DNA from 4 places in the Methylosinus sp. genome. Region 1 is predicted to be linked to each of the others. Evidence: predicted binding sites of a transcription regulator. Region 1 holds the regulator's gene; each other region holds the start of a gene.
The links. The regulator PhoB, encoded in region 1, activates phosphate uptake and scavenging genes when phosphate is short. The targets are predictions, from matches to a motif close to TGTCATNNANCTGTCAT.

Region 2: a site for PhoB is predicted at 962-978, ahead of pstS (phosphate ABC transporter substrate-binding protein PstS). Genes of this name have one in related genera too.
Region 3: a site for PhoB is predicted at 1,348-1,364, ahead of VIF40_RS20850 (YdcH family protein). Genes of this name have one in related genera too.
Region 4: a site for PhoB is predicted at 1,188-1,204, ahead of VIF40_RS05530 (inorganic phosphate transporter). Genes of this name have one in related genera too.

What each region holds. Positions count from the first base shown of each region.
Region 1 is NZ_DATBQF010000068.1:39,832-42,027, reverse strand. Features, by position in the region: gene pstB (phosphate ABC transporter ATP-binding protein PstB) at 1-242, shown strand, start outside; gene phoU (phosphate signaling complex protein PhoU) at 272-997, shown strand; gene phoB (phosphate regulon transcriptional regulator PhoB) at 994-1,737, shown strand; gene VIF40_RS17330 (hypothetical protein) at 1,933-2,196, opposite strand, start outside.
Region 2 is NZ_DATBQF010000059.1:90,395-92,590, reverse strand. Features, by position in the region: gene VIF40_RS15815 (DUF2155 domain-containing protein) at 1-300, opposite strand, end outside; gene VIF40_RS15810 (NADH:ubiquinone oxidoreductase subunit NDUFA12) at 418-825, opposite strand; gene pstS (phosphate ABC transporter substrate-binding protein PstS) at 1,079-2,125, shown strand; gene VIF40_RS15800 (FAD-dependent oxidoreductase) at 2,177-2,196, shown strand, end outside.
Region 3 is NZ_DATBQF010000081.1:7,479-9,674, forward strand. Features, by position in the region: gene VIF40_RS20845 (protein adenylyltransferase SelO) at 1-1,004, opposite strand, end outside; gene VIF40_RS20850 (YdcH family protein) at 1,149-1,328, opposite strand; tRNA gene VIF40_RS20855 (tRNA-Val) at 1,590-1,664, shown strand; gene VIF40_RS20860 (MucR family transcriptional regulator) at 2,002-2,196, shown strand, end outside.
Region 4 is NZ_DATBQF010000018.1:319,307-321,502, reverse strand. Features, by position in the region: gene VIF40_RS05540 (UDP-glucose/GDP-mannose dehydrogenase family protein) at 1-662, shown strand, start outside; gene VIF40_RS05535 (hypothetical protein) at 726-959, opposite strand; gene VIF40_RS05530 (inorganic phosphate transporter) at 1,251-2,196, shown strand, end outside.

The sequences.
Region 1 (2,196 bases):
ACGAGCCCTGCTCGGCGCTGGACCCCATCTCGACGGCGAAGATCGAGGAGCTCATCGACGAATTGTCGGAGCGCTACACGATCGCCATCGTCACGCACAACATGCAGCAGGCGGCGCGCGTCTCCGATTTCACCGCCTTCATGTATCTCGGCGATCTCGTCGAATTCGGCGAGACGAACAATCTGTTCACCGCGCCGCAGAACAAAAAGACGCAGGATTATATCACCGGCCGCTTCGGCTGAGCGCGACACGCGCACGAGGAATATGAGACATGAGCGAACATATCGTCAGCTCCTATGACCGCGACCTCGAAGTGCTCGGCCGCCGAATCGCCGAGATGGGAGGCATCGCCGAAAAAATGCTCGCCGAAGCCATGGATGCGCTCGCCAATTTCGACATAGAGCTCGCCCATCGCGTCGTCGCCACCGACCAGCGCCTCGACGCGCTGCAGCGGGAGATCGAGGAAAACGCCATCCTCACCATCGCGCGGCGCCAGCCGCTCGCCATCGATCTGCGCGAATGCATCGCCGCGATGCGCATCGCCGCCGATCTCGAGCGCGTCGGCGATCTCGCCAAGAGCATCGCCAAGCGCACGGTGAAAATCCTCTCCGAGGCGCGTGTGCCGCGCGCCGTCATCGGGCTGAAGACCATGGCGGAAGTCGCCGCCATGCAATTGAAGGACGTGCTCGACGCCTACGCCCAGCGCGATGTCGAGCGCGCCCGCGCCGTCTGGACCAATGACAGCGAGCTCGATGCGCTGGAAGATTCGGTGTTCCGCGACCTCCTGACCTTCATGATGGAAGACCCGCGCAACATCTCCTTCTGCACGCATCTCCTGTTCTGCTCGAAGAACATAGAGCGCATCGGCGATCACACCACCAATGTCGCCGAGACGATCGTCTATCTCGTCACTGGCGAGGCGATGCCGACCGACCGACCGAAGGGACGGTCGCCGAGCCTCCCCGCCAGCACGGAAACGGATGAGCCCACGCAATGAACGAGATTCGCGTCGCAACGCCGCGCGATGCGCCGCACGACCGCGCGCCGCGCATTCTCGTCGTCGAGGACGAGGCGGCGCTCGCTCTGCTGCTCGCCTATAATCTCGAATCCGAGGGCTTCCAGGTCGAGCATGTCGAGCGCGGCGACGAGGCGGAAATCCGCCTCGCCGAATCCGTTCCCGATCTCGTCATTCTCGACTGGATGCTGCCCGGCGTGTCCGGGTTGGAGATTTGCCGCCGCCTGCGCGCTCGCGACGACACGCGGACCATGCCGATCATCATGCTCACCGCGCGCGGCGACGAGAACGAGCGCGTGCGCGGCCTCTCCGTCGGCGCCGACGATTATGTGGTGAAGCCCTTCTCGACGCCGGAGCTGATGGCGCGCGTTCATGCGCTGCTGCGCCGCGCGCGGCCGGAGCGCGTGGCGACGCGCCTCGTCGCCGGCGACATCGACCTCGACCGCGAGACCCGCCGGGTGAAGCGCGGCGGGCGCGAGATACATCTCGGGCCGACGGAATTCCGCCTGCTCGAATATCTGATGGAGAAGCCCGGCCGCGTCTTCTCGCGCGCGCAATTGCTCGACAGCGTGTGGGGGCTCTCGGCCGAGATCGACGAGCGCACCGTCGACGTGCATGTCGGGCGCCTGCGCAAGGCGATCATCCGCGGCCGCGAGAAGGACCCGATCCGCACCGTGCGCGGCACCGGCTATTCCTTCGACGAGACCTTCGGACGCAATTGACGCCTGCGACTCGCTGTTCGTCACAGCGAGCGCAGCGAAACGATCTCATGATCGGCTTCGACGAGTCCCGAGCGCGGCGCCCTCCCTCACCCTCCCCGGCTCCACGCACGTCGTGAGGGAGGGCGCCGCGCGAATGGGCCAGACCCTGGGCCAGACCCTGGACCGCGAGCCTTTCGAGCGGCGTCACACCTCCTGCTACGCCTTGGCCTTGGCGGCCTGGCTCTTGGGCTTGCGCCTGCGCTTCTGCTCGGCGGCGCCGGGACGCGCGGCGGCGGCCGCGGCGCGCTCCTTCTCCTGACGCAACGATCCGGTCATCGCGGCGACGAGCCGCTGCGCAGCGCGCGGCGGCGACGAGCGCATCAGCGCGACCAGCGAGCGAATGCGCTCCACATCCGGCGCGTCGCGTTCGGCGCCCAGGAAAATACGGATCGCAGTGTCCTCGCCGACGGCGAGCGCGAC
Region 2 (2,196 bases), on a different contig from region 1:
GAAAATGCGCTTGGCGTCGTTCTTCCCGGTGTCCTGCTCGTCGACCTCGACGAAGCTCGTCGTCTGCGGGGCCTCGGTCTGCGGCCGGGTGTTGCAGACGCGCGGCGTCACCTGCAGCGAGCCGAATTGCACGGTCTCGTCGATCGCGACGTCGAAATTGATGATTCGGCCGGTCGTCTTGTCGAGACCGGCGAAAACGGCCGTCGGATTGCGAATGGGATCGGCCGAGGCCACGCCGAGACCGGCGAGGACCGCGGCTCCGGACAAAGCGAGACGGAGGCGGAAAGGGCGGGAGATCATATCGGGTCGGTTTCCGATCTCTGGGCTCGGGCCAGCCGCCCGCGCCTCATGCGCCGTCGTTGAACACAAAGAGCGTGGCGGATCGATGGTCGCGGGCGAGGCCGCGACCTGCGCTTCTCAGGCCTCGGGGGTCCAGGCCTGATAGTCCCCGCCCGCCTGGGCGCGGCGACCCTCGGCCAGGATCGAGCCCGGCGGATGATAGGCGGCGGAGGTGCCGGTCAGATTGGGGAGATAGGGAAGCTCCCATTCCTTCGGCTGGTAGCTCTCCTGCGTGGGCGGCGTGTCGACGATGTGATGCAGCCAGCCATACCAGCCGGGCGGCGTCGCCGAGCCCTCGGCATAGCCCTTGTAGATGACCCAGCGGCGCTCGAAGCCCAGCGCCTTGTCCTTCTTGCCGCCGCGACGGCGGTAATAGACGTTGCCGAACTCATCCGCCCCGACGCGCTCGCCATAGAGCAGCGTCCACAGGCCCGTGCTGAGCGTCGCCCGGTTCCACCAAGTGAAGAAGCGAATGATGTAGGACATGTCGGAGCGTCCATCCCATGTTTGCGTGGCTCCTTATTGCGTCAAGACGGCGCAATGTCCAGTCGGGCGCGCCGCTCGCCCCCTGCGTCGATGCACGAGCTTTGCTTTTGGCGACGAGTCGTGGAAAAGGTAGTGTGTGACAGATCGACGACAGCCGCCGCGCCCTCGAAGGCGCGCCGTAGAGACCTGAAACGATTTGGTTTCAGGTCACGCGGGAGAAGAGCGTCGCGTCGAACTCCAAAGGGACGGCCGCATGATTTCCAAAGGTTCGAGACTTATTCTTCACGCCGCGCTGGCGGCGATCCTTTCCGCGGGGAGCGCGCGCGCGCTCGACATTTCCGGCGCCGGAGCGACTTTTCCCCTGCCCATCTATGCCAAATGGGCGCAGAGCTATTCGAAGGAGACCGGCAACCGCGTCAATTATCAGTCGATCGGCTCGGGCGGCGGCATCCGCCAGATCAAGGCGCGGACCGTCACTTTCGGCGCCTCCGATCAGCCGCTGTCCACCAAGGAGCTCGACGCCGCCGGGCTCATCCAATGGCCGCAGGTCGTCGGCGGCGTGACGCCGGTCGTCAATATAGAAGGCGTCGCGTCGGCCGGACTCGTTCTCGACGGGACGACTCTGGCGCGCATCTTCCTCGGCGAGATCACGCTGTGGGACGATCCGGCGATCCGCGCGCTCAATCCGCAAATCGCGCTGCCGTCGACGCCGATCGTCGTCGTGCATCGGTCGGACGGCTCGGGCACCACTTTCTGCTTCACCGATTATCTGTCCCGCGTCTCGGCGGATTGGAAGGCCAAGGTCGGCGAGAACGTCGCCGTGGAATGGCCGCTCGGCCTCGGCGCCAAGGGCAATGAGGGCGTCGCCAATAATGTCGCCAACTCCAAAGGCGCGATCGGCTATGTCGAATACGCCTACGCCAAGCAGAACAAGCTCGCCGTCGTCAGCCTGGTGAACCACGACGGCAACATTGTCGCGCCCGGCAAGGAAAGCTTCGAGGCCGCCGCCGCCGCCGCCGATTGGGAGAGCGCGCCGGGCTTTTTCCGCCTGCTCACCGAGCAACCGGGCGCGCGCTCCTGGCCGATCGCCGCCGCCACTTTCATCCTGCTGCCCAAGCAGCCGCGGGACGCCACCGCGGCGCTCGAAGCGCTGAAATTCTTCGATTGGGCCTTCTCCAAAGGCGCCGCGGCGGCCGAGGAGCTCGATTTCGAGCCGATGCCGACCTCGGTCGTGGCGCTCATCCGCAAGAGCTGGGCGGCCAATGTGAAGGATGCGAATGGAAAACCGCTGCTGAATTGACCATAAAGACGGGAGGGTCGACTCTCGGCCCTTTCATCGAGGGAGAGGACGATGGCGCAGACGATCTCCGC
Region 3 (2,196 bases), on a different contig from region 1:
CGCTGAATGACGGACTGATAGCCGCCGAGAACCTGGTCCGCCCGCTGCAGCCCGACATGCGTCAAAATGGTCTCGGCGAGCCGGGTGAGGTTCCAGCCCAGCGCGCCCACCTGACGGCCGAAGGCGTAGAGCCCGCTGTCGTCGAAATAGGCCGCCGTGAACTGCGGATCATAGCGCGGCGCGAATCGCCACGGGCCATAGTCAAAGCTCTCGCCGGTGATGTTGATATTGTCCGAGTTCAGCACGCCATGGACGAAGCCCGCCGCCATATAGCGCGCGCCGAGCCGCGCCACGCGCGCGGTGACGCGCTCCAGAAAGGCGCCAGCGCGGCTGTCCGCCGGCTCGTCGGCGAGCTCGGGGAAATAATGGGCGACGCAATGGTCGATGAGCCGACCGAGCGCGGCCTGATCGTCGAGATGGGCGAGGCGCTGGAACGTGCCGATGCGAATATGCGAATGCGAGAGCCGCGTCAGCACGCTTGAGCGCGTCGGCGAGGGCTCGTCGCCGCGATAGAGCGGCTCGCCGGTCTCGATCAGGCTGAAGCTCTTGGAGGTGTCGACGCCGAGCGCCTCCAGCATTTCCGTGGCGAGAATCTCGCGCACGCCGCCCTTGAGCGTGAGCTTTCCGTCGCCCTGGCGCGACCAGGGCGTGCGGCCCGAGCCCTTCGTGCCGAGATCGAGCAGCCGGCCGTCCCCTGCGTCGCGGAGCTGGGCGAGCAGAAAGCCGCGGCCGTCGCCGATGTCCGGATTGTAGGTGCGGAATTGATGCCCGTGGTAGCGCAGCGCCAGCGGCTTGGAAAAGCCGCCGGGCAGGGGCTCGAAACGCCCGAAATGGCCGATCCATTCCGGCTCGGTCAGCGTGTCGAGGCCGACGCGCTCGGCCCAGCGCTGGTTGCGATAGCGCAAAATATGCGCGGGAAAGCGCGCGGGCTCGACGAGGTCGAAAAAGCCGTCGCCGAGCGAGGCGTGGAGGGTTTCGGCGCGATAGCGCGGGGAAGGGGGCATGGGCGTCGTCGCTCTCGCGTTGAGAATTGATGCATCGGGCCTCGCGTCGAAGCAAGCCGGGCGCCCACGGGAGCGGAAAGGGCTCGGCGCATAAAAAAAGGCGGAGAATGCTCTCCGCCTCGACGCTAGACCTCTCGAAGGCTGTCAATGCAGGCTGACGCCTTGCCGCAGCTTGTTGATCTCGTCTTTGAGCTGAAGCTTTTTGCGCTTCAGCTCGTGGAGCTTCGAATCGTCGTTTCGGGGATGATGCTGCTTCTGCTCGATCTCTTTCTTGAGCGCCTGATGGCGGCGTTCGAGCTCGACGAGATGGGTCTGTAGCGACATACGGCGCCTCCTTTGGTTCATGACAGAAGGACGACGCCAGTGTGACACGAATTCATCGCCCTGCAAGAGGCGGCGCGGTCGCAGGGATGTGAAATATTTCGCCCAAAGGCCCTGTTCGCGGAAGGAAATCTTAAAATTTCCTCGGATTCGCCCGCCCGGCGGCGCCATGCGCGGAAAGGTTTCGAACGGCGCTTGCGCCTCGGCCCGACAGCCATTATACGAGCGTCACTCGCGCCGGACGAAGCATCCCGTCGGCGCCGGGGGCGCGTAGCTCAGCGGGAGAGCACTACGTTGACATCGTAGGGGTCACAGGTTCAATCCCTGTCGCGCCCACCATTCCGGGCCCCTGATTCCCCACGCTCGGTTCCCTCCATCGTCCCTCGAGCCGCCTCGAGCCATCCCACTGTCCATGACGAAGGGCGACCTCTGGCGGACGCCGTTCCGGCTCGCGCTGTCCGGGCGCGGCGCGGCCCGCGCGCATCGGGCCGACCCCGGCGCCGGTCGTTCTGCAATATTCAGACTCGACGCGCCGCCGACCTCTATCTCGAAAACGCGCGCGTTATTCGACGTGCGTCTCTTCGAGCTGGACGTCGCCTCGAGAGGGAAGTCGCCGATTGCAATCGACAACGATATCGGCTCCAATAGAAAAGATTCGAACGCCGAGGAAACCATCATGTCCGAAGCCGAAGACAAAGCGCTCGTCGCGCAGATACTCTCTTCTTATCTTTCGAATAATACTGTTGCTCCTATGGACCTTCCCTCTGTCATCGCGGCCGTGAAAAAGGCCTTCGGCGGCGACGATGTCGAGCCGGCGGAGGCCGGGGCCAAACAATGGCGGCCGTCGGTTCCGGTGAAGAAATCCGTCAGC
Region 4 (2,196 bases), on a different contig from region 1:
CCACCAAGATCACCTTCATCAACGAGATCGCCGATCTCTGCGAGAAAGTGGGCGCCGACGTTCAGGACGTCGCGCGCGGCATCGGCCTCGACAAGCGCATCGGCGGCAAGTTCCTGCATGCGGGCCCCGGCTATGGCGGCTCCTGCTTCCCCAAGGACACGCTCGCTCTGCTGAAAACCGGGCAGGACTATGCCGCGCCGCTGCGCATCGTCGAGACGGTGGTGGCGGTGAATGATTCGCGCAAGCGGGCCATGGCGCGCAAGGTGATCGCGGCGCTCGGCGGCTCGGTGCGCGGCAAGAAGATCGGCCTGCTCGGCCTCGCCTTCAAGCCCAATACCGACGACATGCGCGACGCGCCTTCGCTGGCCATCGTCGCCTCGCTCGCCGGCGACGGCGCCAGGGTCCACGCCTATGATCCCGAGAGCATGGGCCAGGCGAAGCCGCTGATGCCGGAAGTGACCTTCTGCGACGACCCTTACGCGACGGCGGAAGGCGCCGATGCGCTGGTCATCGTCACCGAATGGGACGCGTTTCGCGCGCTCGATTTCGACCGCGTCAAATCGCTGCTGAAGACGCCGGTGATCGTCGATCTGCGCAACATCTATCGCGCCGCCGACCTTCGCAAACGCGGCTTCACCTATCTGAGCGTCGGTCGCGAGTAGCGCCGCGGCTATTCCCGGCGGGCCGGACGGCCCGCCCGGGGTTTCGCCCGCGCAGAGCGCGGCTCACGCGCGGCCGCGCCGCTCGGCGAGGCTCAGCGCGGTCAGCGCCGAGAGCATCGGCGGTGCGTCGCGGCGCAATTCGAGCGCCGCATTGCGGGCGTTCTCCGCCGAATGGAACAAGCGCCCCTCGAGCGGACGAAACGATTGTTTCGCCGCATAGAAGCGATAGCCGCTCGCATCGCGGGCGATCACGCCGACGGCCTCCTCGCCGAGCTCGATGATATAGGCGTCTGACATTTTTCGGCCTCCTCGATCTCGGCGGCGTGGAGCCCGTTCCGCGCCGCGATGGCGTTTTCGTCGCCCGCGACTAGAGCGAGCGGCGCATCGGACGCTCATAAAGTCCCGCGATTTGTTCGTTATGTCAAATAGATTGTTCTTTTCAAAGAACGCCGTCGGGAGAATGATTGCGCTCCCGAAACGGGGCGAGGCGATGAATTTCTGCTGCGGGCCGGCGAAACGCCCCCGTGTCATACGGCTGTCGCCTCCGATTGTTGACTATCCTCGCCTTTCAGTTGCGAGGAGAAAGTAATGACATCCGTTGCCTCGAGCGTCGAGCTGCCGTCAGGCGTCGACGATCACAGCCCCAAACCCAAGCTCGATCACCCGCTCGACCTGCGCGCGATTCTCTTCTTCCTCGCGATCGTCGCGCTCGGCCTCGCCTTCACGGCCTGGAGCATCTATAAGGACATTCTCGAATCCGGCGCGCCGGTCACGAATTTCCTTCCCTTCATCCTGCTCGGCGTCGCGCTGCTCATCGCGCTCGGCTTCGAATTCGTGAACGGCTTCCACGACACCGCCAATGCGGTGGCGACCGTCATCTACACCCACTCCATGCCGGCGCCGATCGCCGTCGTATGGTCGGGCTTCTTCAACTTCCTCGGCGTGCTGTTCTCCACGGGCGCGGTCGCCTTCGGCGTCGTCTCGCTGCTGCCGGTCGAGCTCATTCTGCAAGTGGGCTCGCAGGCCGGCTTCGCCATGGTGTTCGCGCTGCTGATCGCCGCGATCGTGTGGAACCTCGGCACCTGGTGGCTCGGCCTGCCGGCCTCCTCCTCGCATACGCTGATCGGCTCCATCATCGGCGTCGGCATCGCCAACGCGCTCATGCGCGGGCGCGACGGCACCTCGGGCGTCGACTGGGGCAAGGCGACGGAGATCGGCTATGCGCTGCTCCTCTCGCCCATCGTCGGCTTCGTGTCCGCGGCGCTGCTGCTGCTGGCGTTGAAATTCCTCGTCCGCAAGCCCGAGCTCTACGCCGAGCCCAAGGGCCAGGCCGCGCCGCCGTGGTGGATTCGCAGCCTGCTGGTGCTGACCTGCACCGGCGTCTCCTTCGCCCATGGCTCCAATGACGGCCAGAAGGGCATGGGCCTCATCATGCTGATCCTGATCGGCACGGTGCCCACCTCCTATGCGCTCAATCGCGCTCTGCCGGCGAGCCATCTCGAGAGCTTCGCCAAGGCGTCGCATGCGGCCTCCA